DNA from 4 places in the Bradyrhizobium sp. SZCCHNR1098 genome. Region 1 is predicted to be linked to each of the others. Evidence: predicted binding sites of a transcription regulator. Region 1 holds the regulator's gene; each other region holds the start of a gene.
The links. Region 1 encodes LexA, which represses DNA repair genes until DNA is damaged. Its sites were predicted from a motif close to TGTTCNNNNTGTGTTCNG; they were not measured.

Region 1 (7,106 bases):
CTCGACGGTCCCTGGTGGACGCTGATGGGCCTCGGCATCGACTGGATGATCGCGGTGACGCGCTGGGTGGCGGCGCTGCCCGGCGCGGTCGGGCGCATCCCGGGCTTCGGCATCGGTCCGCTGATCCTGGCCAGCCTCGGCGTCATCCTGATCGGCCTGCTGCGCACACCGCTGCGCTGGTCGGGCGCCGTCGGGCTCGCGGTGGCCACCGCGTGGGCCGCCACGACGCCTCTGCCCGACGTCCTGATCGCCGGCGACGGGCGCGCGGTGGCGGTGCGCGGCCGTGACGGACGTCTGCATGTGATGCGCACCGGCAAGGACGTGTTCGCCACCAAGGAGTGGCTCGCGGCCGACGCCGATGCCCGGCTGCCGGCGGATTCATCGCTCGCCGATGGCGTCTCCTGCGACGAGGCGGGCTGCGTGGTCGCGATGGTCGACGGCCGATTCGCCGCCTTGACCCTGCGCGCCGAGGCGCTCGACGATGATTGCGCCCGTGCCGCGCTGATCGTCACCGCGCGCGCCGCGCCGTCATCCTGCGCGGCGGCCGTCATCGATCGCCAGCGCCTGCAGCAGCAGGGCGCCTTGATGCTGGTGCAGCGGGGCACCGGCTTCTCCGTCACGCCGGTGCGCGCCGGCGGCACCGACCGCCCGTGGTGGCCGGCGCCCGCCGAGGCCGGCGAGTTCGACACGACGCTGACGCCGCGTGCGCCGGTGTCGCGGCTTCAGGACGCGACGCCGCCGGAGACGGAGCAGGGCGAGCAGGATTGAGCGCCGGACAGCTCGAACGTGCTGAGATGATACAACGTGCTGAGATGATACTCGGTGTCGTCGGGTCCATCGAACAGCGAGGGACCTTCGACCAGCGTGAACGCAGCGCCCGGATATCGTTGCCAGACGGCGATGTCATCAACCGTGACCGTTAGCCATCCGAACGGAAGCATGTAGCGGCCGGGCTCGGTGATCCGGTCGGCCTTGTTCCAATCGATCTTGTTGACCGCGGCGGCAAGCTCCCCCGGCACACAATGCCGGCCGAGGGATGTCGTTCCTATTCGATGCGATGCCGGAGCGTGAGGTTCGCCCGAAAGGACCTTGCGCTTGCAGAAACCAAATCTCCCCCGGCCGAAAGCTCGCTCATGACCGAGAGAAATGCGGACGCGCAGGCGCTCAGGTGATGCTGATGCGGCGAATCGGTGTGGCCTGCGAAGCCGGAACGTCCTCCGCCATGCCCGGGCGGCGTTCGGCCGGCTGCTTGCTGACCGGCAATTGTAGCACGGTGACGCGCTGGCCCTCGCAGAGCTGGGTCACCAGCACGTGGCGGCCGTCGGCGAATTCGATCGCGTCGTGATGGCGATCGGGGATGTGCGTCTCGATGCTGTTGAACTTCGCGACGCGCTCGCGGATCGTCCGGGTCCAGAGCCAGCGGCTGTCGTAGCGGACGTCCTCGACAAATGCCAACTCGGTGCCGGGCAGCATGCAGACTGCGACGGTCGGCTCGCTCTCGAGGGCGAAGCCGCGGGTGGCGGTGCCGCGAAACGTCGTCGAGATCAACGTCTCGCCGACCTTGGCGGGACGGGACGCAACCGCATGGAGGCTGTAGTCACACATCGGATCGCTCCTCGTTGAGAGATAGCCGACCCACGCTCCCCCCGGACAGGCGCAGGCCTCTATCAGAGTGGACATCGAGGAGATGTTAGCGCGCGCTTCACGGCAATTCTGCGCTGATCTGCACCGCGTGCGCCCGCGGGCGATCACAAGCGTTTGAGCATGCCGCGCTGCACATCCTGAGGTGCATTCGCGCGTGACCAATTTCGATCGGCGGAGAAGCGCGTGCGCTCGCCGCCGATCGACCGATCGCGTCCGCGATCAGTACTTGCGATACAGCCCGACCAGCTTGCCTTGGATCTTCACCCGGTTGGGCGGCAGGATGCGCACCTCGTAGGCGGTGTTGGCCGGCTCCAGCGCGATCGATGCGCCGCGGCGGCGGAAGCGCTTCAACGTCGCTTCCTCATCGTCGATCAGCGCTACCACGATGTCGCCGGTGTCGGCGGTCTCGTTGCGCTGGATCAGCGCCATGTCGCCGTCGAGGATGCCGGCATCGACCATGGAGTCGCCGCGCACCTCGAGCGCATAGTGATCGCCGTTGCCGAGCATGTCGGCGGGCACGCTGATGGTGTGGCTGCGCGTCTGTAGCGCCTCGATCGGGGTACCGGCGGCGATGCGGCCCATCACCGGCACCGCGACGGGGCGCTCGCCATCGTCCAGCGCGGGAGTGCTGGTGCGCACCTTGCCGAGATTGCCCTCGATCACCGATGGGGTGAAGCCGCGGCGGTTGTTGGCAGCCTGTGACAGCTCGGGCAGCTTGATCACCTCGATCGCGCGGGCGCGGTTGGGCAGCCGGCGGATAAAGCCGCGCTCCTCGAGCGCCGTGATCAGGCGATGAATGCCGGACTTCGAGCGCAGATCGAGCGCATCCTTCATCTCGTCGAAGGACGGCGGCACGCCGGCTTCCTTGAGCCGCTCGTTGATGAACCGCAGAAGTTCGTACTGTTTGCGCGTCAGCATCTCGACCTGGTCCCCAGTTTGTTGTCGTCCGAGTCCAGGAGCTGCGCCTTGAGCACAAACCGGCTGAGAGCGCCTTGGAGTCGGACCATCATCGCGTCGCCCGCAACATACTAAAAACAAATCATGAACGGACACTATATGTTCGATGTGTGTTCCGCAATCCTTAAATTGTAGTGAACGGACCGGGCTTTGCCGGGGGAAACGGCCTAGCTCGGCAGGCGCAGGATCTCGCACGGGCTGCCGGCGGCGGCCTTCGGCGCATACGCCCGCCGGATCACCAGCGCCTGCGAGAGCGCGAGATTGCCGAGCAGCGACGAATCCTGCTGCGTCACCGGCGTTGCGATCAGGGTGCCGTCGGCGCGCTCTTCGAGCTGCGCCCGCAGATAGTCCTCGCGCGAATCGTTCGCCCCGAGCTCGCGGCCGAGCAGGGCGGTCTCGCGTGGCATGCGAGCTTCGTCACGGCCGAGCAGCCGCCGAATCAGCGGCACCAGGAACAGGATGGCGCAGACATAGGACGACACCGGATTGCCGGGCAGTCCGATCACCCTCATGTCGCCGAGCCGTCCGTGCATCATCGGCTTGCCCGGCCGCATCGCGATCTTCCAGAACGCCATCTCGATGCCCTCGGCTTCGAGCGCCTGCTTGACGAGGTCGTGATCGCCGACCGAGGCGCCGCCGGTCGTGATCAGGATGTCGGCCTTGGCCTCGCGCGCCCGCCGGATCCCGGCGACCGTGGCCTCCATCGTATCCGCGGCGATGCCGAGATCGATCGGTGTCGCGCCCTCGCTGCGCACCAGCGCCCGCAGGGCGTAGCCGTTGGAATAGACGATCTGGCCCGGGCCGGGCGTCGAGCCCGGCATCACGAGCTCGTCGCCGGTGGCGAGCAGCGCCACCTTCGGCCGGCACCGCACCGGCAGTGCCGGATGATTCATGCTGGCCGCCAGCGACAGGTCGCGGTCGCTGAGCCGGCGGCCCGCCTTCAGCAGCACCATGCCCTGGTGGAAGTCGACGCCCGCGGGCCGAATGTGCCGGCCCTTGATCGCGGCCTCGGTGATGACGACGTGGCCATCTTCGGCGATCGTGTCCTCCTGGATCACCACCGCGTCGGCGCCCTCAGGGACAACGCCACCAGTGAAGATGCGCGCCGCCTCGCCGGGTCCGACCACGCGATCGAACGGCCGCCCCGCCGCGACCTCGCCGATCACCCTCAGCCGCACCTTGGCCTGGGCTGCGTCCGCCGCGCGTACGGCGTAGCCGTCCATCGCCGACATCGCCTCGGGCGGCTGCGTCCGCAGCGCCGCGAGGTCGCGGGCCAGGATGCGGTGATGGGCCTCGTCCAGCGTCACCAGCTCCTCGGCCAGCTCCTCGGCCAGCGGCTCGGCGCCGGCGAGCACGGCGGACAACGCATCGGACACCGGCATCAGGGCCATGAGAGTTCCTTCGGACGGAGACGGCAGATCGAATGAGTCGCCTTCTAACCGAACGCGCACGGCTCGGCCAAGGGCTCAGGCCGCTTCCTGCCTTCTGATCGTCTGATGTGGGCCGCGTCCGGGCCGCTGCCTCACGATCGCGCGAGAAAGTCTGCAATCAACCGCGTGACCTCCTGCGGACGTTCCAGGCTCGGCAGGTGCGCCGTTCCGGCCAGCTCATGTCCTGACCCGTTCGGCATTGTTGCGGCGAGCAGCCTGCTTCGCTGCTGGATGTGAGGAAAGTCCAAGTCCCCCCAGATGACGAGCGATGGCGCGACGATCTCCGCGAGGCGCGGGAAGGCTGGTGCCATATCGAGAGTCGCGCCGGTTGGCGGCGCGCGGAGTGCGGCGGCGTTCTTCTTCAGGAACGTCTCGCGTGGCTCGCCGGAGATGCGTCCCTCGCGCTGCAAGGGACCGTCGACCCACAGATGCGCCTTGATAGCGCTGACCCGATCCCAATCCTGTGCGGCCTCGGCAGCGGCCAACGACGCCGTTAGCGCCTTGATCTCCGGTGGATAGACCGGCTCCGGCGCGCCGCTGATCGAAGGTGCGATCAGCACCAGCGATGCCATACGTGACGGATGGCGAAGCGCGAAGTCGAGCGCGATGCGGCCTCCTTGCGAGCAGGCAATCAGCGTCGCCGGCCGCCCCGGCGCGAACGCGTCGACGACGGCGAGCAGGTCCTCGACCGGAGAATGAGCTTCCTCATAGGCGACCGTCTCACCAAATCCGCGCCGGTCATAGGCGATCGCCATATGCGTTGCCGCGACGCCCTCGATCTGCGCGCGCCACATGGAGCGGTCGAACACTGCGGCGTGCAGGAAGACGACAGGGTCTCCCTGGCCGGCAACCTCGGCGGCGAGCCGCGCGCGGCCGGAGCAGACGTGATGCAGAGAGTTCATTTTGAATGCTATCCCGCAGCTGCGCGACAGGCGGCGCGCTCGGTCGTGTGCAGGATATCCGCCACCATGTTCCGCAGCCAGACCGATGCTGCATCACGATCGAGCTGCAGCGGCCAGACCATCGAGACGGCCGGCAGCCGCAGCTTCAACGGCGCGGGACAGAGCGTCAGCCCAAATCGCGGCCCGTAGAGCTTTGCCATCCTGGTCGGTATCGTCGTGATCACCGGTGATGCGGCGACCGTCGCCAGCACGCTGAGGAATTCCGAGGAGGCCGAGACCACGTTGAGCTCGGTCCCGATCTCATCCAGCGCCGCCTCCAGACAGCCCTGCAGGCTGTTGGTCAGCGTCACCAGCGCGTGCGGAAGCGACAGATAGTCGGCGAGGCTGATCGGCGTTTTCATCGCGATGCGCTTTGGATTGTAGACGCAGCTCAGCGCCTGCTCGAACAGGAGCTGGGATCTGTGCCGCTGTGCGACGGCGTCGAAGCAGCCGACCGCGACATCCAAGGCTCCGTCGTCGAGCAGGCGATGCACTTCGTTACGCTCGGTCGGCCGGCTGAGAAGCCGCACGCCGGGCGCCGTTCGACGGAGCACCGCGGTGAGCTCGGGGATCAGCAGCAGCTCGACCTCACTTGAAAATCCCAGGCGGATGGTGCGCTGCTCGGTCGCCGGGTCGAACTCCGGTGCGGCATGCAGCGCTGCCTGCATCTGCCCCAGCGCCGCCCGAACCGGCCCGGCGAGCACCGCAGCCTTTGGCGTCGGCTGCATGACGGCGCCGACGCGGACGAACAGCTCGTCCTGCAGCAGCACGCGAAGCGTCGACAGCGTATGGCTCATCGCAGGCTGACCCACCTTGAGGCGTGCGGCCGCGCGCGTCACGCTGCGCTCCTGCATGAGCGCGTCGAACGCGACCAGCAGATTGAGGTCGAAGGAGCGAAGATCGAAGTGATCGATGGACTGCATGAGCTGGATCGATTTGAGGAATGTATGACCTAGCCCTAGATCTCGGCCCAGACAAGACCACCGTTCGGATCGAGGCCGCCAGACATGCAGGACATCACGACCTATCGCGTCGGAGACGCCACCATCACGAGGATCTTCGAGATCGGCCTCGATGCGGTCGAGGGAGAGTTTTTGTTTCCGGGCGTAGAAGCAGACAGCATCGTTCGGGAACGAGGCCAGGTGGGGCCGGGATCGGTCGATCCGCACATGGGATCGTTGCGCCTGAGCATCCATAGCTGGCTGGTGCGGACGCCGGAGCGGGTGGTCCTGATCGACACGGCCACCGGCAATGACAAGGAGCGGCCCGGCGCAGCAGTTCTGCATCGCTTGAACGAGCCGTTTCTCGACCGGCTGCGGGCGGCCGGCGTCGCCCCTGGCGATGTCGATCTCGTCCTGATGACGCATCTGCACGCGGATCATGTGGGGTGGAATACGCAGCTTGCCGATGGCCGTTGGACGCCGGTGTTTCCGAACGCCCGGTACGTTTTCTCAGGCCGCGAGCGCGCCTATCTGGCGGCACTGTCGGCCGCTGACGGCTCGGATGCCGCGATCAGGGATGCGGCCGGTCTCGGTCGCATGCTTCATCCGCCGCTGCCAGGGGTCTACGAAGACAGCGTGCTGCCGATCGTCGAGGCCGGCCTCGCGCGTGAGATCACGGTCGATGGCAGCGAGGTCGTGGATGGCTTCCGCTATCTGCCGAGCCCTGGTCACAGCATCGATCACGCCTGCATCAGTCTCACCTCGCGCGGCGAGCGCGCGCTGTTCTGGGGCGATGTGATGCATCATCCGCTGCAGGTCGCGCGTCCGGATTGGAACTCGGTCTATTGCGAATTTCCGGACGCGGCGCGGAGCTCACGCCAATGGGCGCTGAACCACGCCGCCGAGACCGGCTCCCTCGTGTTCACGACCCACTTCGCCGAGTCCTCGGCCGGGCGGATCAGCCGCGACGACGACCGGTTCGCGTGGCAGTTCGCCTGATCCGAGGTGACCATGACCGAGAACGCAACGTCCTCCTCGCGCATCGTTTCCGAGCGCCGCCTGATCGAAGGCCCGGTGTCCGACGTCCAGCTTCAGCTCATCAACAAGCGCCGGCATGACGTGCAACGGTTCTCGGCCGAGCGCACGCTGGTGATGATGCACGGCGCCACCTTTTCATCCGCCAGCCTGTTCGA
Region 2 (7,106 bases), on a different contig from region 1:
GGCACGCCGGGAGGCGTCGGCTTCAAGCGCACCCCGCCTCTGTTCATGAAGCCCGGCGATACGGTCGAGGTCGACATCTCGGGCATCGGCGTGCTGCGCAATCCCGTGGCTGCCGAACCGGCAGCCTGACGTCTCCGCCTCGCGGAGAACCGCGAGGCGCACCAATCAAACACGACAAAAAACCAAATCTTCAAATCCGGGGAGGATCATCATGTCGCGCTGTCTCAGATCCAGCATCGCTGGGCTGCTGCTGCTTGCAGGCTCATCCGCGCAGGCCGAAATCAAGGGGAGTGCCATCCGTATCGGTGTGCTCACCGACATGACCGGCATCTTCGCGACCGCGATGGGGCCCGGCTCCGTGGAAGCGGCCCGGATAGCCGCTGAGGAATTTGGCGGCAAGATCAGCGGCAGGTCGATCGAAATCCTTCAGGCCGACCATCAGAACAAGCCGGATATCGCGGTCGCGATCGCCCGGCGCTGGTTCGAGCAGGACGGTGTGCAGGCGATCGCCGACGGCGGCAGCTCCGGCGCGGCCCTTGGCGTCCAGGAGCTGGTGCGTAGCAACGGCAAGATCTTTCTCATCTCGGGGGCCGGCGCCAACCAGCTGACCGACGAAGCTTGCGCCCCGACCTCGGTGCAATGGACGCACGACGCCTATTCGACCGCGACCGCAGTCGTCTCGGGCATCATGCAGACCAGCAAGGAGCCGTGGTTCTTCATCACCGGCGACTACGCGTTCGGCCATTCGGTCGAGGCGACCGCGCGCGCCCGCATCGCCGAGCTCGGCGGCAAGGTCGCCGGCAGCGTCAAGGCGCAGCTCGGCACGCCGGACTACGGGTCCTTCCTGCTGCAGGCCCAGGCCTCCGGCGCCAAGATCCTGGCGCTCAACGTTGCCGGCGACAATGCCACAGCCATCAAGCAGGCCGAGGAGTTCGGGCTTGCGGCCCAGGGCATGAAGATCGTGCCGATGTCGTTCCAGAACGTGGACATTGAAGCCATCGGCCTCAAGGCGACGCAGGGCGATCTCATCGTCACCAGCTTCTTCGAGGATGCCTCCCCCGCCGCGCGCCGCTTCTCCGACGCGTTCTACGCGCGCCGGAAGGCGATGCCGTCACAGATACAGGCCGGGGTCTATTCGGCCGTGCGGCACTATCTGCAGGCGGTGAAGGATGCCGACAGCGACGACGGCGCAAGCGTGATGGCGAGGATGAAGGCGACGCCGGTCTCGGACGCCTATGCGGACCACGGCCAGATCCGCGACGACCAGCGCATGGTGCACGACCTGTATCTGGTCCAGGTCAAGACTCCCGCCGAATCGAAGGGCCCCTGGGACTTCGTCAAGCTGGTGACGAAGATCGCCCCCGATCAGGCATTTCGCCCGCTCGACCGCAGCAAGTGCAGCCTGGTCGGTAAGTGAGCACATGAGCGACCAAGCATGATTCCGGACGATCAGCGCGCCGTCATCATCACCGCCGCGGGCGGCCCGGAGGTCCTGTCGGAGCGACAGGACTGGCCGGTCCCGCGCCTCGGACCAGACGATGTGCTGATCGAGGTCGCAGCCGCCGGCATCAACCGTCATGACTGCAACCAGCGCACTGCCGGGCCGTCGCGGGAGCCCAATCCCATACCGGGATTGGAAGCCTCGGGGCGCATCGTGGCCTGCGGCGCCAACGTTTCCCCGGAGCGGCTGGGTAAAGCGGTGATCGCACTGACCGACGGCGGCTCATACGCGCAATACGTCGCCACCGATCAGCATCTTGCACTGGACTTGCCGAGCGGCCTCGACTTGATCCAAGGCGCCGCCCTGCCCGAGGCGCTGTTCACGACCTGGTTCAATTTCTTCGAGCTGATGCGCATGGCGCCCGGCGAGACCGCCTTGATTCATGGCGGCAGCAGCGGCGTCGGCACGATCGCGATCCAGCTCCTGCGCGCGCTGGGTCATCCCGTCATTGCCACCGCCGGCACCGCAGAGAAGCGCGCCGCGGCGCTCAGGCTCGGCTGCAGCGCCGTGTTCGACTACGCCGATCCCGATCTCGCAGAGCAGATCCGCGCGGCGACGGGGACGCGCGGTGTCGACTGCATCCTCGACACCTCCGCAGGCGCTCACATCGCGCAGGACCTTGCGGCGCTCGCAACGGGCGGACGGATCGCCCTGCTCTCAGCCGGACATGGGAACGAGTTGGCGGTGCCGCTGCGCGGCCTGATGGCGCGCCGGGCCAGCATCACCGGCGCATTCCTGCGGTCGACGGCACTGGACCTCAAACGACGCATCGCGGCCGACCTGCGGCAACGCGTCGGGCCCCTTCTCGGGACGGCCATTCGGCCGCACATCGACAGCATCTATCGCTTGTCCGAGGCGGCCGATGCGCACACCCGCATGGAGACGAGCCGACATATCGGGAAGATCGTGCTTTGCGTCCGCGAATGAGCGACGATCCATGTCTCTGCGCTCGTGCCGCCAAACGCAACGGCCGCCCGCCTACTGCTTGGCACCCGGAATGAGGTTCTTCAGCTTGTTCATGTCCTTGATGTTCATCTTCATGCCACCGGGCATGACGATGTCGCCGGGCTTCTGGTCGGGCTTGCAGGCGCCGAGCCACTTCGCCTCGATGGTCATCGCGGTCTCCTTGGCGGCGCCGGCGGCACCGCCCTGGATGCGCGAGGTGGTCTTCACCGTGTAGGCTGAGTTGAAGTCACCGGTGATGTCGGCATGCGAGGTCGTGTTCATGCCGCCGAAGCTGCAGACGGCATCACTGACATAGCCGGTTGCGGTCTTCTGGATGTCCTGCTTGGAGCAGACCTGCTGCGCCATCGGCGAGGCCATGTTGTTCATGTCCCTGTCGGTGGTCTCGTCGGTGCAGTGCTGCATGGTCATCTCCGGCAGCTGGCCGCCGGACCTGACCATCTTCAATTCCCACAGGCCCGCCTTGCGCACCGGCAGGTCCACGGCACGGGCCTCGTGACTCGCGGTCACGCTGAGGAGACAGCAGGCCAGAAGGCCGATGGCAGTGCGTGTGCAGGTCATGTGTTCCGTTCCGGCTCGTTGCGCGATGTCGGAGCGAATGCCGCCAAAAGATGGCAATTAGGAGAACGTTAGTACAGCGTCCGCAGCGGCCGTTGCGCCGAGCCATAGGGCACCCAGCGGCAGGCGAACGAGACGTAGCCGCCATAGCGCGCATCGACGGCGCGGAACTTCGCGACCTTGCCGTAGGAGGCGCAATGATCGACCGCGAGCTGGCGCGCATCCGTGCTCTGGGCCAGCTGATAGGAGATGATGCCGCCGGTGTCGTTGCCCTTGAAGGGCGGCACCACGTCGGCCAGAGCCGGCGCGGCGGCCAGCAGCATCCCGACGGCCGCGAGGCCTGCAGTCTTCACGAGTCCGGCCTTCAGCGTCCGCATTGCATTCTCCTTGAGCTGGCCTGCCATCCTAAAGGTCCTGTGCGGTCAAGAAAAGAACACCAGCCTCGCGTTAACAGGACTAATCGTGGAGTGTTGCCGCGTTGCACTTGACCTCCTGTGGCCGCCGCGGCACGGTCCACGCTCCCGGATCAGCCTTGCGGACGGCCCATGCGCGACTTCAGCTCACCTTTCAAGATGTTCGGCGCCGCCTGTGGCGCGCTGCTTGCCGCCATCGTCGCCACCGCCCCGGCTCAGGCCGCCAATCCGCTCGAGATGAACTTCTGGCTGTCCGGCCCGAAATATGAAGGCCGGGTCGCGCCTTGCGAGGCGGCCATTCCGACCATCGTCTCGCGATTCCAGGACAAGGAAAGCACCTTCTGGAATTCCTCGCTGACGATCACCGGCGTCGCCAATGTCCATGAGATCGCCTTCCGCCCCTGGCAGTCCGACAACATTCCGCGCCGCTTCTGCACCGGCAGCGTGATGATCAGCGACGGCAAGGCGCGCACCGTCAACTTCTCGATCATCGAGGATGGCGGCTTCGCCGGTTATGACCAGGGCGTCGAGTTCTGCGTCGTCGGCCTCGATCGCAACTGGGCCTTCAATCCGGCCTGCCGCGCCGCCAAGCCCTGATTCGACTTTGTCGGACCATCGGCCGCTCGCGCGGGCGGCCGGCTGACGAATGGCTGCCTCGGGGCGGCCATTTTTGTTCTTGAAATGTTCCCGCGTGCTGCTAGGCTCCTGGCATTGTCCGGGGAGTACGTCATGTTCGATTGCCTGCGCCGACCTGCCGTCCTGTTGTCCATAACGATCGCCTGCTTTGCCCTCTTGGTGGGTGTGCTCGCGGCTGGCTCCGCCGAGGCGCAGGACCGTCGCCAGAACGCGCCGGGCGCGTTCGACTTCTACGTTCTCTCGCTATCCTGGTCGCCCTCGTACTGTGCCGAAGCCGAGGAGCGAGGCGGCCGCGGCAACCGGTCCCAGCAGTGCGGCGGCCGGCCCTACTCGTTCGTCGTGCACGGGCTGTGGCCGCAATACGAGAACGGCTACCCCGAATATTGCGAGCAGCCGGCGCCGCGCCTGCCGCGCAACATCATGACCTCGATGCTCGACCTGATGCCGGCGCCGGGCCTGATCTACAACGAGTGGGACAAGCACGGCACCTGCGCCGGCCTGTCCGCGAAGGCCTACTTCGAAATCATCCGCAAGGCCCGCGCCGCCATCAAGATCCCGCCGGAATTCCTCGATCTTACGGAGGCCAAGACGGTGGCGCCGGGGGCGGTCGAGGAGGCCTTCATCAAGGCCAACCCCAAGCTCACGACATCGGGCATTGCCGTCACCTGCAACCGCACCAGGCTGAGCGAGGTCCGGATCTGCCTGTCGAAGGATCTGGAGTTTCGCAACTGCGACGAGATCGACCGCCAGGCCTGCCGGCGCGACGAGGTCAACATGCCGCCGGTCCGCGGCGGCTAGCGACGGCCGAATTGGGCGACCGCAGTGCGTCGGCCTGCGGCGCCTCTCGGCGCGGCGCTGATCCGATGCTCCTGGATCCATCCGGCGCATCGACGGGGTACCCTTTTGACGCGGAACGGCGTAACTCGTGCCGCATGAACTACCGACACGCCTTTCACGCCGGCGGCTTTGCCGACGTCATCAAGCACATCGTGCTGACGCGCATCCTGGTCTACCTCCAGGAGAAGCCCGCTGCGTTCCGGGTGATCGACACCCATGCCGGCGCTGGCCTGTACGATCTCACCGGCGACGAGGCCATCCGCAGTGGCGAGTTCCTCACCGGCATCGCTCGCGTGCTGCAGGCGCGCTTCTCCGAGCAGGCCTATGCACTCTTGTCGCCCTATCTCGACATCATCAGATCGTTCAATCCGAAGGCCGAGCTGGTTGCCTATCCCGGCTCGCCGCTGATCGCCCGGGCGCTGCTGCGGCCGCAGGACCGCATGACCCTTTGCGAGCTCGCACCGATCCCTCGCAAACAGCTGATCGATCAGTTGCGCCGCGACACCCAGGCCCGCGTCGTCGATCTCGACGGCTGGGTCGCCCTGCCCGCCTTCGTGCCGCCGAACGAGCGCCGGGGCGTGGTGCTGATCGATCCGGCGTTCGAGGCCAAGGATGAGTTCGAGCGGCTCGCCGATCGCTTTGCTGCGGCCTTCGCAAAGTGGACCACCGGTATCTACGTGCTGTGGTATCCCGCCAAGAGCCGGCGCGCGACGGAAGAGCTGACCGATCGCGTCGCGGCGCTCGCGGCCGCGGCCAAGCCGCCGGGCAAGGTGCTGCGGATCGAGTTCAGTGTTGCGCCGCAGATCGAAGGCGAGGCGCTGACCTCGACCGGGCTGCTGATCGTCAACCCGCCCTGGACATTGCATGACGAGTTGAAGCTCATCCTGCAGGAACTGCAGAAGCCGCTCGGCCAGGGCGGCGCGGCGCGCTTCCGGATCGAATTCCCCAAAGCTTGAAACGGCGACTGGTCGAAAAGCCGTAGTCAATCGGCGCGGAACCGTATTATTGTGTCTGATTGTAAGACTGGCTTTACGTTCCGCTTCCGCGAATGGTTGCGGCGGGGTGATCAAGGCCTAACAAGATCCAGACGATCCGGCGTGGCGAGCGCTGGGCGTTAAGGTGGCCAACGCTTTCCGATCAAAGTGATGTCCGGTCGGACGCTGCGCAGAGCGCGCAGTGGAGGAAGCATTGCGGGGGAGGAGTTTCCCGATGGCCATGACTGGGACGGTCAAGTTCTTCAATGGTGAGCGCGGCTACGGCTTCATCAAGCCGGACGACGGTGGACGCGACGTGTTCGTGCACATCACGGCGGTGGAGCGCGCGGGCCTGAAGGATCTGACCGAGGGACAACGGATCAGCTTCGAGGTCGAGCCGGACAAGAAGGGCAAGGGCCCGAAGGCGGTGAACCTGGTCCTGTCGTCTTAGGGCGAGCCCACCAGGCAACGGTTCACGCACCAGCGTGAGACTGCAGCCGCGGGCGCCTCGACGGCATCTCATTCGTTCGTTTGGAAGCTGCCGGCAGCGCCGCCGGCTCGCGTGCACAGCATTGCCGGCTCGTACGTGCAGGCCGCGCGCGATGCGCGCATGCCTCCAGATTGCACGGAGCGCTACGACAAAAGGGACTCCGACAAAAAAATCCCAGCCGCGCGAGCGGCCGGGAGGTTGTCGTTGGACGTTTCTTCTTCCTATTCCCTGGTTGCCATCAGAAGTGGAAGTTGATGCCTGCGCGCACAATTCCAAACCGATAGTCGTTCTTCGCCCCCGTGATCACGAAATTGCTGCTGTCGAGATCGACGTAGAGATACTCGATCTTGGCGGTCCAGTTCTGCGCCAGGCCGAACTCGGTGCCGGCGCCGAGCGTCCAGCCCACCGTGGTGTGCGATTCCGAAAGACCGAAGGTCTCGGCGCGCAGGCCGCCAAAGGCGAGGCCGCCGGTGCCGTAGAACAGGATGTTGTTGAAGGCGTAGCCGGCGCGGCCGCGCAATGTGCCGAACCACGGGTTCGAGAACTTCCACGGCGCGAAGGTGTCGTTGGCGCCGGTCAGGTTGATGTCGCCCTCGGCGCCGAACACCCATGGGCCGTTCTGCCAATTGTATCCCGCGGTCAGGCCGCCGGTGAGACCGGACGGCTTGGTCGGGTTGTTGCCGACGGTGCCCCATTCGTAGCCCAGCGTGCCGCCGAGATAGGGGCCGGCCCAG
Region 3 (7,106 bases), on a different contig from region 1:
GCGCTGAACTGATCCGCTCCAACTAATTACTTACGCCGCCACCTGTCGCGCCGCCGCCAGATTCGCCAGCGCCTCGTCCAGCTTGTCGCGATCGATCGGCTTGACCAGGAAGCCATCCATGCCGGCCTCGAAGCAGGCGTAGCGGTCCTCGACCAGGGCATTGGCCGTGAGCGCCAGGATCGGCGTGCGCCGGCCCGGCTCGCTGGCCTCGATGGCGCGGATGCGCTTGGCGGCGGCAATGCCGTCGAGCTTAGGCATCTGCACATCCATCAGGATCAGATCATAGGGCGCGCCGGCCGAGCGCGCCGCGAGCCAGGAGTCCAGCGCGGCTTCGCCATGCACGGCGATGTCGGCGTGGTGGCCGAGCTTGGTCAGCAGCGAGCGCATCAGCAGCGCATTGATGTCGTTGTCCTCGGCGACGAGGATGGACCGGCTCCCGCCGGCCTGAACCGCAATCGGCGGCGCGATCGTCGGGATTGGATCGTCAGCGAGTGCCGGGACCGTTCCATCGGTGTCGAAGCTCACGCGCGCGGCGAGCGAGGCGGCCCGCAGCGGCTTGACCAGATAGCCGTTGAACGGCGCCGCTGGGGTCAGCTCGTGGCGGCTCGCCGGCGTGACCAGCACGATCAGCCGTGTCGTGTGATGTTGCGCGGCCCCGCCCAGACGGAGCGACGCGTCGCTGCCGATGGCGTCGTCGACCAGCACGGCGTGCCAGGCGCGTTCGGGCAGCAAGGCTTCCGCCACCTCGGCCTCGGCGACCAGGCACGTCTGCGCGCCCCAGTTCTGCAGGCGCCGTTCGATCAGCTCGGCCTGCAGCCCGGCCGGCGCGACCAGCATGACCGACTGTCCCGCGAGGTCGGGGCCGCGGAAGCTGTTCTGCTCGCCGCGCTCCAGCGCCGGCGGCAGCGGCACCGACACCTCGAAGGTCGAGCCGGCGCCGAGCTGGCTCTGCAGCGCGATGCGGCCGCCCATGCGTTTGACGATCCGGTCGGAGATCGCCAGGCCAAGTCCGGTGCCGCCGAAGCTGCGCGCGACGCTGTCATCGGCCTGCTCGAATTCGCGGAAGATGCGCTCCTGGGCGTCGGCTGCGATGCCGATGCCGGTATCGCGCACCTGGAAGCTGATCTCGTTCGGCCAGATCCCGGGCTCGGCGATCAGCGCGACGCCGCCCGAAGCCGTGAACTTGATGGCGTTGCCGGCGAGGTTGAGCAGCACCTGGCGCAGCCGCGCGGCGTCGCCGGTCACCCAGGTCGGCAGCCGCTCGTCGAGATAGGCCGCGATCTCCAATTGCTTGGCCTGCGCCCGCGGCGCCAGCAGCTCGGTGATCTCCTCGATCAGCGTCGCCAGCGAGAATGGCTGCGCCTCGAGTGCGAGCTTGCCGGCCTCGATCTTGGAATAGTCGAGCAGCTCGTCGATCAGCGACATCAAGGCTTCACCCGAGGTGCGAACCGCCTTGGCGTAGGTGGTCTGCTCCGGCGTCAGCTGCGTCTCGAGCAACAGGCCGCTCATGCCGAGGATGCCGTTCAGCGGTGTGCGGATCTCGTGGCTCGCCATCGCCAGGAAACGCGACTTGGCGCGGTTCGCGGCATTGGCCTGGTCGCGCGCCTCCGCCAGCGCGCGCTCGGTCTCGGTGCGGTCGGTGACGTCGCGGCCGACACATTGCAGCACGGCGGGCTGGCCGGCGTCGGAACGCACCAGTGCCTCGCGCCACGCGATCCAGCGCGGCCCGACCGCGCTCTCGATGCGCTGGTCGTGGACGCGCGTGCCGTTCGGCTCCAGCGCGCTGTCGCCCTGCTCGATCAGCTCGAAGGTGAACGCGCTGCCGAGCAGCTTGTCGCGATCGAGGCCGGCCATCCGGCAATAGGCGTCGTTGACGAAGATGATGCTGCCGTCGCGCGCGCGCATGACGATGAGGTCGCCCTGCTGCTCGAACAGATTGCGGGCGCGCTGCTCGGCTTCCTGCAGCTCCCAGTTCCGGTCGGCCAGCACCTCGTTGTGGAGCGCAATCTTGTGCATCTTCCTGGCGACGAAGCGCAGCCGCATGCTGAGCGTGGCCAGGCCGACGCAGGCGAGCGCGAACAGGAAGCTGGCTCCGATCGCGAACGTGTGTGGGTTATAGCCGGAGTTGTCGGAGATGCTGGCCTTGATGAAGCCGTACGCGCCGCCGAAGCCAGCGGAGAAGATCATCAGCGAGCGCAGGATCGCGAAGATGGTGCGGTGACGGCGCATGAACCGGCGCAGGCGTAGCCTGACGTGAAAAATCGGTCCCATCTCGATCACCCCCGACGATTTCGATCCCAATGTCATGGCCGGCCCGCACCATGCGGCGTCGGTATTGCTGAGACTTTGAAAGGTCGTGCACGCGCGATTCTGCCGTGCAGAGATGGTGAACCGGGCGTTAGCCCGGCTCACAGAACCGGATCGGTCGGTGATGAGGCGTGGTTGCGCGCGCGGGATCATCGGTGAAGTCGACATGGAGATCGGCGTGAAAGGGCGCGGAGCCGAGCGAGACGCTGTCGGCACCGACGGCAATGCAGGGCTGCGGGGAGGGCGCCAATTCGAGTCTGGCGATGACCGCCGCCGCGATCAGCGGCACGGCCAAAACGAGGACCTTGAAACGCAACATGATACGCACCGACGCGGAAGGCCTGATGACGGAACGCGGGCCCTATGGTTGTCGGAGCGTAAAGAGAAGTCGTTACCAGAGTGTTGAGGGGGAGGGGCGCCTTTACGCCGCATGGCGATTGTCCTCCGCCAGCGCGCGATACGACAGCGCCTCGGCCAGATGCAGCCGGCCGATGGTCTCGGCATGGTCGAGATCGGCGAGCGTCCGCGCCACGCGCAGCACGCGGTGATAGCCGCGGGCTGACAGCCGCATCGTCTCGGCGGCCTCGCGCAGCAGCTTCTGGCCGGGCGCATCGAGCCTGGCGATCTCGTCGAGCACGGCGGCCGGCGCCTCGGCGTTGGTCCGGATGTGCGGCAGGCCGGCTTTGGCATAGCGGGCGCGCTGCAGGTCGCGCGCGGCCGCGACGCGGGCCGCGACCTCCTTTGAGCCTTCCTTGGACGGCGGCAGGATGAGGTCCGCGGCGGTGACGGCGGGCACCTCGATGCGCAGATCGATGCGGTCCATCAGCGGGCCCGAGATGCGCATCTGGTAGTCCGCCGTGCAGCGGTCGATGCGGCCGCGTTTGCAGGCGTAGCCGGGCTCGAAGGCATTGCCGCAGCGGCACGGATTCATCGCCGCCACCAGCATGAAGCGGGCGGGGTAGGTGACGCGGTGGTTGGCGCGCGAGATCGAGACCTCGCCATTCTCCAGCGGCTGGCGCAGCGAATCCAGCACGCGCGGATCGAACTCCGGCAGCTCGTCGAGGAACAGCACGCCCTGATGCGCCAGCGAGATCTCGCCGGGGCGGGCGCGCAGGCCGCCGCCGGTTAGCGCCGCCATGCTGGCGGAATGATGCGGGCTGCGGAACGGCCGGCGCGACGTCAGCGCCCCACCCTCGATCTCGCCGGCGACCGAGGCGATCATCGAGACTTCCAAGAGCTCTGCCGGCGACAGCGGCGGCAGGATCGAGGGCAGCCGCGCCGCCAGCATCGACTTGCCGGCGCCGGGCGAGCCGATCATCAGCAGATGATGCCCGCCGGCGGCGGCGATCTCGAGCGCGCGCTTGCCGCTCTCCTGGCCCTTGATGTCGCGCAGGTCGAGCAGGCTGGCGGGCGCCTCCTGAATCCTGGGTTGCGGCCGCGACAGCACCTGCGTGCCCTTGAAATGATTGGCGATCTGGATCAGCGACGTCGCCGCGATGATCTGCAAATCGGGGCTCGCCCATGCCGCCTCGGCGCCGCAGGCGGCCGGGCAGATCAATCCTTCCTCGCGCGCATTGGCGCCGATGGCCGCGGGCAGCACGCCGGCGACTGGCGCGATCGAGCCGTCGAGGCCGAGCTCGCCCAGCACGGTGAAGCCGCCGAGGGCATCCGGCGGAATGGCGCCGATCGCGGCCATCAGCCCCAGCGCGATCGGCAGGTCGTAATGGCTGCCTTCCTTGGGCACGTCTGCCGGCGCGAGGTTCACGGTGATGCGCCGCGCCGGCAGCGCCAGGCCCGAGGCGATCAGCGCCGAGCGCACCCGCTCGCGCGCTTCCGACACCGCCTTGTCCGGCAGGCCGACGATCGCGAAGGCCGGCAGACCGGGCGCGACTTGGACCTGCACGTCGACCGCGCGGGCCTCGATCCCCTCGAAGGCGACGGTGGAAACGCGCTGGACCATGATGCCCCTCCCAGCGACCAAGCTAGCGGAAGCAGGGATTGTTCGCAAGAACGATACAGGAACATCGTCGTTGCCGCGCTCTGCCGCAATCCATTAACGACAGCCGCGCGGGTTGCAGCTCCGTCCGCCGGGCTTAACGCCCCTTTAGTCCGGCCTTCGCATTCTTCCTCAATTGATGATCGACCCGCGCCTCCGTCACGGCCAAGAGGCGCCCAACGAGGGACGTGCGATGCCTCCAGCGCCTGCGGCAGCTCCGACCGCCAAGACGCCCGCCGGTGATGCGCGGACGGTGTCCGAGCTCGCCACCGACATGCTGCGCCGGACCACCAGCCTGTTCCTGGCCGGTCCGCGGCCCGCATCGGACGAGCAGCTCGATCTCTACGACCAGATGTTCGCTCGGCTGATGCCGCAGGTCGCGACCGAGCTGCTGGCCGAGCTGAGCATGGCGCTCGCCGGCGTCGAGCGTGCGCCTTACGCCACCGCGCGGCTGCTCGCCGTTCACCCCGAATTGCGCGTCGCCGGGCCGATGCTGGCCAAGGCGGCGGTGCTGACCGAGCGCGACCTCGCCGAGTTCATCCGCACCGGCAGCCCGGCGCATCTCGTCGCGCTCGCCAGCCGACGCGGCATCGGCGACAATCTCACGACGCAGCTGATCGCGCGCGGCTTTCCGGCGGTGCGCATGGCGCTGGCACAGAACCTCTCCGCCCGGCTGTCCGAGGATGGCTATCGCAGCCTGTTCAAGATCGCCGAGCGCGACGAGGATCTCGCCGAAAAGCTCGCGCTGCGCACAGATCTGCCGGCCAAGCTGTCGCGGGCCTTCGTCGCCGCGGCGAGCGAGGGCGCCCGCGCCCGCTTCATCAAGGCCGCACCGCCGGCGACCCGCGCCACCCTGCAGGCGACGCCGACCCGCTCGCCCGGCGCGGCAATGCGCGCGATCTGGGATTATCAGCAGGTCAAGGCCGAGGTTGCCGCCCTCAGCCGCACCGGCAAGCTCGGCGACTCCGCCGTCAACCGCTTCTGCGCCACCGGCGATTTCCCTGCCGTGATCGCAGCGCTGGCGCTGCTCTGCGTCGTCACCATCGAGACGATCGAAGCGCTGCTGGAGGAGGATCGTCTCACGGATCTGCTGCTGGCCTGCAAGGCGGCGCGGCTGAGCTGGGCGACGACGTCGATGATCCTGCGCGGCCGGCCCGGCTGCGACGCGCTTCCGGCCGATGACCTCGAGGAGGCGCGCAAGCGCTTCGAGAAGCTTGCACTGTCCGAAGCGCAATGGAAGGTGCGCGGGCTCGAATCGCGCTGAGCGAGCGCGAGAGGCGGCGTCAGCCCGGCGGCGTGCTCGGATAGGCCGTGAAGTCGATCTTGAACATCGCCGGATCGAGCTTCTTGGTCGTATCGAGATTGTAGACGGCGATGGTGGTGTCGTAGCCCTGCGGATCGGTCACGGTCCACTGCTTGAGCTGGCCGTCCTTGACGCCGAGCATCAGCATCAGCCGGCTGGTGCCGATCAGAGCCTGCTTCTCCTCGATCGTGATCGTGACGTAGAGGTCGTCGGCCGCAACCGCGATCACGTTGGTGTCCTTGAGCAGGTCGATGCGGTCCGACAGCAGATAGCGCAGCGGCGTCTGCGACAGCGGATAGACGTCCTGGGTCGCGAGCTTGCGGTCGCGCACCACCAGCGAGGAGCCGTCGGCGATGATGTCGATCGGCGTCGGCGGCTCGTATTCGAAGCGGACCTTGCCCGGCTTCTGGATGTAGAAATCGCCCTTGGTCTTGCTGCCGTCCGGGCCGACCTGGACGAAGTTCCCGACCAGCGTCTGCAGCGACGACAGATAGGCGCTGACCTTGGCCGCCTGCGCCTTCTGGTTGGCGTCGAACGAGGTGAAGATGCTGGCCGGCACGTTGCGCCGGGGATCGGGAATGATCGGATTGGGCGGGGCGGTCTGGGTGGTCGAAGGGCTCTGGCCCGAGCGCTGCTGGTCGGAGGCGCTGAGCTGGGAGCCGCTCTTCGGGCCTGATTTCGGAGCCGGCGTGCCCTGCGCGGCGGCGTGACCGGACGCACCGGCGACAGAGCATGTCGTCACGGCGCAGGCGACCAGCCAGGCGCAGATCCGGCGCCCGCGCGAAGCTGCGTGATACGAAAACGTGCTGTTCAACAAGGAGCTTTTCAAAACGACGTCCTGAGTTTTACGCGTTCTATCCCGGATCGGGCGGGCAGCGTGATCGTAATCGCGTGAAGATCGGGCACCGAAGCGGCGTTTCTGCGGCCATCGGGGCCGTCAGAATCCGCCTTCCTCCTCGGGCACCAGGATCTCGCGCTTGCCGGCGTGGTTGGCCTGGCCGACGATGCCTTCCTGTTCCATCCGCTCCATCAGCGAAGCGGCCTTGTTATAGCCGATCTGCAGCCGGCGTTGAATGTAGCTGGTCGAGGCCTTGCGGTCGCGCTTGACCACGGCGACCGCCTGGGAGAACAGGTCGTCGCCGCCGCCACCGCCGCCCATGCCGGTGGCATCGAACACGGCGCCATCCTCCTCGCTCGGCTCCTCGGCGGTGACCGCCTCGAGATATTCCGGCGAGCCCTGTGCCTTCAGGTGCTTGACGACCTTCTCGACCTCCTCGTCGGAGCAGAACGGGCCGTGCACGCGGCTGATGCGGCCGCCGCCGGCCATGTAGAGCATGTCGCCCTGGCCGAGCAGCTGCTCGGCGCCCATCTCGCCGAGGATGGTGCGGCTGTCGATCTTGGACGTGACCTGGAAGGAGATGCGGGTCGGGAAGTTCGCCTTGATGGTGCCGGTGATGACGTCGACCGACGGGCGCTGCGTCGCCAGGATGACGTGCAGGC
Region 4 (7,106 bases), on a different contig from region 1:
TCTTCGGCATCTCCTTTTCCATCGCCTTCACTTTCAGCCGTGCCGGATTGAAAATGCTGGCGTAATAGCGCAGCCACACCTCCTCGAGCCGGTCTTCGGATGGCGCGTCAGCCTTGCTCACACCGGGCGTGAAGCTGACGCGGCTGCCGTCCCAATGCGCACAGAGTTCGGGCGTCAGGATCGACCACGGCATGTCGGCGAAGCGGCGGGCGAAGAACGGCGCGGCGCGTTCGACGATGTGGTGCTCCGGCTCGAACCAGGCGACGTAGCGCGTCTCGCGCTCGCGGCCGACCTCGCGGAAGCGGACGAAGGCATGCATCTTGTGGACGTCGCGGCGCACCGCTCGCGCCAGCGCGTTGGCCTGCGCGACGTCGGGATCGGTCGCGATCTCCATCAGGTCGTGATTGGTCCTGAGACGCCACAGCAGCCGATAGAGCAGGGTGAAGCGGTTGGGGTCACTGTGCAGGATCGCGCTCTCCGCGAGCTCCATGAAGCTCGCCGGCACCGAGAACGCGCCCTCCGGCACCTCCGGCAGCGTCGTCTCGGCTTCATCGTCGAACAGATCGGCCTCCGCGCCCTTGACGCGCCAGCTCACCTCGGCCGGCTTGACGTCGTTCATCGCCAGCGCCCGCGCTGCCCGGCGCCAGCCGTCGAAATCAGTGTCGTTGTCGAGGGTTACGACGTGCATTTCTCTCCTCACGTCATTGCGAGCGAAGCGACGCAATCCAGACTTCTCGTGCGGCCCTGGATCGCTTCGCTGCGCTCGCGATGACGGCTTCCGTTAGAATCCAAATCCCAGCTGCTGCGGTTTCGGCCGCAGCCGGGCCGCCAGCGCGGCGCCGTCGAGCAGGGACGGCTGTGGCCGGTGGTCGGAGAGAACGATGAACGGCAGCGCCTTGTTCCTGATGACGTTGAGCTGGGCCAGATCCGCAAAGCGGATCGTGGTGGTGCGGCGGGTCGCGAGGATGCGCTCCACCGTGCGGGTGCCGAAGCCGGGCACGCGCAACAGCTCCTCGCGGCTTGCTGTGTTGATGTCGAGCGGGAAGCGGTCGCGGTGGCGCAGCGCCCAGGCGAGCTTGGGGTCGATGTCGAGCGGCAGCATGCCTTCGCCTTCCTCGACGATTTCATCGGCGTCGAAGCCGTAGAACCGCATCAGCCAGTCGGCCTGGTACAGCCGGTGCTCGCGCACCAAGGGCGGCGCCTGCAGCGGCAGCGCGCGGCTTGCATCGGGGATCGGGCTGAAGGCGGAGTAATAGACGCGCTTGAGCTTGTAGGCGCCGTAGAGATTGGCCGAGGTCGACAGGATGACGCGGTCGTTGGCGTCGTCGGCGCCGACGATCATCTGCGTGCTCTGGCCTGCAGGGGCAAAGCGCGGCGGCCGCGCCTTCCGCACCGTCTTCTTGGCTTCCACCGTCTCGTCGAGCTTGAGCCGGAGACGGCCCATGGTGCGGCGGATGGCGCGCTGGTCCTTCTCCGGCGCCAGCCTGGTGAGGCTCGCCTCCAGCGGCGTCTCGATGTTGATGCTGAGCCGGTCGGCATAGCGGCCAGCCTCGGCGATCAGCGCCTCGTCAGCCTCCGGAATCGTCTTCAGATGAATGTAGCCACGGAAGCGATGCTCCTCGCGCAATTTGCGCGCCACGCTCACGACCTGCTCCATGGTGTAGTCCGGGCTGCGGATGATGCCGGACGACAGGAACAGACCCTCGATGTAGTTGCGGCGATAGAAATCGATGGTGAGCTTCACCACCTCGTCGACCGTGAAGCGCGCGCGCGGCACGTTGGAGGAGGCGCGGTTGACGCAATACAGGCAGTCGTAGTTGCAGGCGTTTGTCAGCAGAACCTTGAGCAGCGAGATGCAGCGGCCGTCCGGCGCATAGGAATGGCAGATGCCCATGCCGGGCGCGGTCGAGCCGAGACCCTTGCCGTCGCGGGAATCCCGCATCTCGGTACCGCTGGAGGCGCAGGAGGCGTCGTACTTGGCGGCATCGGCCAGGATCTCCAGCTTGCGGAGCAGCTCCATACCTTTGAATCCTTTTGATTCCATTCGCTGAATCACATCCGGGGCAATCCCGATTGACTCTCTCGAAGGCGTTAGCTTTATATTAGAACGTATCATGAACAAAGAGGGCCGTCGTGGGTTCAACTGCAACAACGGCAGCGCCCGCACGATGGATGGAAGAGGAGCGGCGACGGATGACCGGCGCACGCATGGATACGCTCGCGCGTCTGCGCGGCCGCATTGCCCGTCTCGAGGCGGGAGATGGCGCACATGACCTGCGCCGGGTCGCGCTCGGCCATGACGAGGCCGACGCCGTGCTGCAGGGCGGGCTGGCCACCGGCGCGCTGCATGAGGTGTTCGCCGAGACCGGCCGTCAGGCGACGGCCGCGACCGGCTTCCTGTGCGGGCTCGCCGCGCGCGTCGCGGCGCGCCGCCCGCTGATCTGGATCCGGCAGGATTTCGCCGAGCGCGAGATGGGCGCGCTGTCGATGAGCGGGCTCGCCGAGCTTGGCCTCGACCCGCGCCGCATCGTGATCGTGCGGGCGCCCGATCTCGATCACGGCTTGCGCACCGCGGCCGACGCGCTCGCCTGCGATGCGCTGGGCGGGGTGATGCTGGAGGTGTGGGGCGAGACGCAAAAGCTCGATCTCGTCGCCAGCCGCAAGCTGACCCTGGCCGCGCAGGAGTCCGGCGTGACCGCGCTCGTGTTGCGCATTGCAGCCACACCCGAACCTTCGACCGCCGAGACGCGCTGGATCGTCCGCACCGCGCCGTCGCTGCCCTCGGCGCCCTGGATGGCCTGGGGCGCGCCGCGTCTCGACGCCGAGCTCATTCGCAATCGTCACGGCCAGACCGGACGATGGATCATGGAGTGGACCCCCGATGCGTGCCGTTTCAGCGAACCGGCGGCGGATCCTCAGCCTGTGGCTGCCGCGCCTGCCCATCGATCGGATCAAGCGAAACTGCTCCGCCGATCGGCGTGACGACCTGCCGCAGGTCGTCGTCATCAAGGACGCCAATGCGCTCTTGATCCATGCGCTGGACGAGGCAGCGGCGTGCCATGGCGTCAGCCTCGGCCAGCCGCTGGCGAACGCCCGCGCGGTCTGTCCCGACCTCGTCGTCCAAGAGGCCGACCTCGCGGCTGACGCCAAGATGCTCGAAGGCATCGCCGACTGGTGCGACCGCTTCACGCCGCTGGTGGCGCTGGATCCGCCGCATGGGCTTTCGCTCGACATCACCGGCTGCGTGCATCTGTTCGGCGGCGAAGCCAAACTGATGCGGTCGCTCTGCGATGCGCTGACCGCGCACGGTCTCACCGTGTCGGCAGCGATCGCCTCCAACGCCGTGTGTGCGCGCACGCTGAACCGGCAGGTGCATGGCCGCATCGTGCCTGACGGCGAGGAGGCGGCCGCGGTGGCGCCGCTGCCGGTGGCAGCCCTTGGCGGCAGCGAGGCGATCACGCTCGGCCTGCGCCGCGCCGGCTTGAAGACGATCGGCGACGTCGCGTCGCGCGGCCGCAACGAGATCACGGCGCGGTTCGGTGTCGCCTTCACCCGCGTGCTGGCCCAGGCGCTGGGCGAGGCCGATGCGCCGATCAGCCCGCGCAAAGTCCCGCCGGACTACATCGTCGACAAGCGCTTCGCCGAGCCGGTCGCGACCGATACGGTGATCGCGGCCAGTCTCTCCAGTCTCGCCGCGATGCTGGTGGCGGCGATGGCACAGCAGGGCAAGGGCGCGCGGCGGCTCGAGGCCTGCTTCTTCCGCACCGACGGCCTGGTGCGCGTCATCGCGGTCGACACCGGCCAGCCGGTCACCGAGGCCGCAATCATCGACCGTCTGTTCCGCGAGCGGCTCGACGCCCTGAATGATCCGCTCGATCCCGGCTTCGGCTTCGACATGATCCGGCTGTCGGCGAGCCGCAGCGAGATCGTGGTGCAGCAGCAGCGCGATCTCGACGCCCATGTCCACGACAATGACGAGCTGTCGGCGCTGATCGACCGCATCGCCGCGCGCATCGGCGGCAAACGCGTGGTCGTGCATCTGCCGGTCGACACCCACATCCCGGAACGTGCGGCGCTGCCGCTACCGGCGCAGCCAAATCTCACGGCTGCCACCGCAGCCGCCTGGCCGGAGCGCACCGAGGGCGAGCCGCCACTGCGGCCCTTGCGGCTGTTCGCGCAGCCGGAGGCGATCCAGGTGATCGCCGGGGTGCCGGACGGCCCGCCTGCGCGCTTCGTCTGGCGCCGTGCCGCGCATGCGGTGGTGCGCGCCGAAGGCCCGGAGCGCATCGCCATGGAATGGTGGCGGCCGGGCGGGCAGGGCCTCACGCGCGACTATTTCCGCGTCGAGGACGAGCACGGCCTGCGCTTCTGGCTCTACCGCGACGGGTTGTATGACCGCGAGCTCGATCAGCAGGAGGGCCTGCCCGTACAGCCCGCCTGGTACATGCACGGTCTGTTCGCATGAGGGTGGGGGAGATGGCACACATCCCGCGCCGACCTCGCTGCTCACCCTCCCCTGGAGGGGGAGGGTCGGCTCGCATGCGTGCATGCGAGCCGGGGTGGGGTGACAGACCATCCGCGTTTGCGCTGCCCGTTGTCCTCGAGGCCAACTTACCGGCAGCTGAGAAGAGCTGGCGCAATGACAACCGGTTGCTGGGCTCACCCCACCCCGCCGCGCGCTCTGCGCGTGTCGACCCTCCCCCTCCAGGGGAGGGTGGGCAGCTGTGCAAGCCGGTGCGTTGGGGCAAATCACCTGCAGGAGGCGGGCAACGCGCTGTCACGGAAACAGCCTGCGCGGTCGCGCCATGACCCCCGTCCCCTATGCCGAGATCGGCATCACCACCAACTTCTCCTTCCTGCAGGGTGGCTCGCATCCGCAGGACTACGTGCACCAGGCCGCCGTGTACGGCCTCGAAGCCATCGGCATCGCCGACCACAACACGCTGGCCGGCATCGTGCGCGCCTATAGCGAGCTCGGCAATGACCGGCTGAGCTACAAACCGCGGCTGCTCTACGGCGCGCGGCTCGTCTTCAGCTGCGGCACGCCGGACATCCTGGTTTATCCGCGCGACCGCGCGGCCTATGGCCGGCTGTGCCAGCTGCTCACCCGCGGCAAGCGCGGCAGCGATCTCGACAAGGTCGCCAAGGGCGACTGCCGCCTGACCTTCGAGGATCTGTTTGATTTCATCGAGGGGCAGCTCCTGGTGCTGATGCCGCCGCATCGCTTCGACGAGGCTGTCATCAGCGAAGTCCTGACGCGGCTGAAGGACAGCCGCGCCGAAGGCGTGTGGCTCGCCGGCAGCCTGCTCTATCGTGGCGACGACCGCCGCCGGCTGGCGCGGCTGGCGCGTCTCGCCGCATCGGTCAAGGTGCCGCTGATCGCCACCAATGACGTGCTGTATCATCATCCCCAGCAGCGGATGCTGCAGGACGTGCTGACCTGCATCCGCGAGAAAGCCTCGATCGAGGCCATCGGCCGAAGGCTCCAAGTCAATGCCGAGCGCCACCTCAAGCCGGGACACGAGATGGCGCGGCTGTTCCGCGATCATCCCGGTGCGATTGCCGAGACCATCCGCTTCACCGACCGCATCGTCTTCTCGCTCGACCAGCTCAAATACCAGTACCCCGACGAGCCGGTGCCGCCGGGCAAGACCGCGCAGGGGCATCTGCAGGACCTGACTTGGGCCGGCGCCAAAACCTATTTCGGTGATGATCTCGACGACCGCCTGCGCGCAGTCCTCGACAAGGAGCTGGCGCTGATCGCCGAGCTCAACTACGCGCATTATTTCCTCACGGTTCACGACATCGTCCGCTACGCCCGCAGCCAGGGCATCCTGTGTCAGGGCCGCGGCTCAGCGGCGAACTCGGCCGTGTGCTACGTGCTCGGCATCACCTCGGTCGATCCGACCAAGATCGATCTGCTGTTCGAGCGCTTCATCTCCAAGGAGCGGCTGGAGCCGCCCGACATCGACGTCGATTTCGAGCATTCGCGACGCGAGGAGGTGATGCAATATGTCTATCGCCGCTACGGCCGGCACCGCGCGGCGATCATCGCCACCGTCATCCATTATCGCCCGCGCAGCGCCATCCGCGACGTCGGCAAGGCGCTGGGCCTGACCGAGGACGTCACGTCGGTGCTCGCCGACACCGTGTGGGGCAGCTGGGGCGACGGCCTCTCCGACATGCAGGTGCGCCAGGCCGGGCTCGATCCAACCAATCCGATGATCCGCCGCGCCGTGGAGCTGGCATCGGAGCTGATCACCTTTCCGCGGCACCTGTCACAGCATGTCGGCGGCTACGTGCTGACCCAGGACCGGCTCGACAGCTACGTGCCGATCGGCAATGCCGCGATGGACGACCGCACCTTCATCGAATGGGACAAGGACGACGTCGACGCGTTGTCCATGATGAAGGTCGACGTGCTGGCGCTGGGCATGCTGACCTGCATCCGCAAATGCTTCGACCTGATCGCCGATCACAAGGGCCAGCGATACGTGCTTTCCGATATCCGGTCGGAGGACGACAACGAAGTCTACCAAATGCTGCAGCGGGGCGAGTCGCTCGGCGTGTTCCAGGTCGAGAGCCGGGCGCAGATGAACATGCTGCCGCGGCTGAAGCCGCGCACCTTCTACGACCTCGTCATCGAGGTCGCGATCGTCCGGCCCGGACCAATCCAGGGCGACATGGTCCATCCGTATCTGCGGCGCCGGAACGGTCTCGAAAAGGTCAGCTATCCATCGCCGGCAAACGGCCCGAAAGACGAGCTTTACAAGGTGCTGCATAAGACGCTCGGCGTGCCGCTGTTCCAGGAGCAGGCGATGCGGATCGCGATCGAGGCCGCAAAGTTCTCGTCGGAGGAAGCCAACGGCCTGCGCCGCGCGATGGCGACGTTCCGCAACGTCGGCACCATCGGCTCCTACGAGGAGAAGATGGTCGGCAACATGATCGCGCGCGGCTACGATCCGGCCTTTGCCAAGAACTGCTTTGACCAGATCAAGGGTTTTGGCTCCTACGGCTTTCCGGAAAGCCATGCCGCGAGCTTCGCCCAGCTCGTCTATGTCTCGTCCTGGCTGAAATGCTTCCATCCCGACGCGTTCTGCTGCGCG

Region 2: the regulator LexA is predicted to act here: its motif matches at 4,107-4,124, upstream of QX135_RS12740 (ribonuclease T2).
Region 3: the regulator LexA is predicted to act here: its motif matches at 4,314-4,331, upstream of QX135_RS02270 (YifB family Mg chelatase-like AAA ATPase).
Region 4: the regulator LexA is predicted to act here: its motif matches at 2,104-2,121, upstream of QX135_RS08840 (putative DNA modification/repair radical SAM protein).

The regions. Positions count from the first base shown of each region.
Region 1 is NZ_JAUEXY010000007.1:134,232-141,337, forward strand. Features, by position in the region: gene QX135_RS16795 (ComEC/Rec2 family competence protein) at 1-768, shown strand, start outside; gene QX135_RS16800 (hypothetical protein) at 723-941, opposite strand; gene QX135_RS16805 (hypothetical protein) at 1,165-1,605, opposite strand; gene lexA (transcriptional repressor LexA) at 1,864-2,562, opposite strand; gene glp (gephyrin-like molybdotransferase Glp) at 2,769-3,992, opposite strand; gene QX135_RS16820 (alpha/beta hydrolase) at 4,124-4,933, opposite strand; gene QX135_RS16825 (LysR family transcriptional regulator) at 4,942-5,895, opposite strand; gene QX135_RS16830 (MBL fold metallo-hydrolase) at 5,980-6,912, shown strand; gene QX135_RS16835 (alpha/beta hydrolase) at 6,925-7,106, shown strand, end outside.
Region 2 is NZ_JAUEXY010000005.1:15,255-22,360, forward strand. Features, by position in the region: gene QX135_RS12710 (fumarylacetoacetate hydrolase family protein) at 1-129, shown strand, start outside; gene QX135_RS12715 (ABC transporter substrate-binding protein) at 212-1,417, shown strand; gene QX135_RS12720 (NAD(P)H-quinone oxidoreductase) at 1,436-2,428, shown strand; gene QX135_RS12725 (DUF3617 domain-containing protein) at 2,480-3,025, opposite strand; gene QX135_RS12730 (hypothetical protein) at 3,094-3,399, opposite strand; gene QX135_RS12735 (hypothetical protein) at 3,568-4,032, shown strand; gene QX135_RS12740 (ribonuclease T2) at 4,165-4,869, shown strand; gene QX135_RS12745 (23S rRNA (adenine(2030)-N(6))-methyltransferase RlmJ) at 5,004-5,864, shown strand; gene QX135_RS12750 (cold-shock protein) at 6,118-6,333, shown strand; gene QX135_RS12755 (porin family protein) at 6,611-7,106, opposite strand, start outside.
Region 3 is NZ_JAUEXY010000001.1:494,697-501,802, forward strand. Features, by position in the region: gene QX135_RS02260 (PAS domain-containing hybrid sensor histidine kinase/response regulator) at 31-2,271, opposite strand; gene QX135_RS02265 (hypothetical protein) at 2,399-2,626, opposite strand; gene QX135_RS02270 (YifB family Mg chelatase-like AAA ATPase) at 2,729-4,267, opposite strand; gene QX135_RS02275 (DUF2336 domain-containing protein) at 4,497-5,567, shown strand; gene QX135_RS02280 (outer membrane lipoprotein carrier protein LolA) at 5,587-6,348, opposite strand; gene QX135_RS02285 (DNA translocase FtsK) at 6,544-7,106, opposite strand, start outside.
Region 4 is NZ_JAUEXY010000003.1:155,437-162,542, forward strand. Features, by position in the region: gene QX135_RS08835 (UdgX family uracil-DNA binding protein) at 1-688, opposite strand, end outside; gene QX135_RS08840 (putative DNA modification/repair radical SAM protein) at 782-2,020, opposite strand; gene QX135_RS08845 (DNA repair protein) at 2,194-2,982, shown strand; gene QX135_RS08850 (DNA polymerase Y family protein) at 2,882-4,465, shown strand; gene QX135_RS08855 (error-prone DNA polymerase) at 4,806-7,106, shown strand, end outside.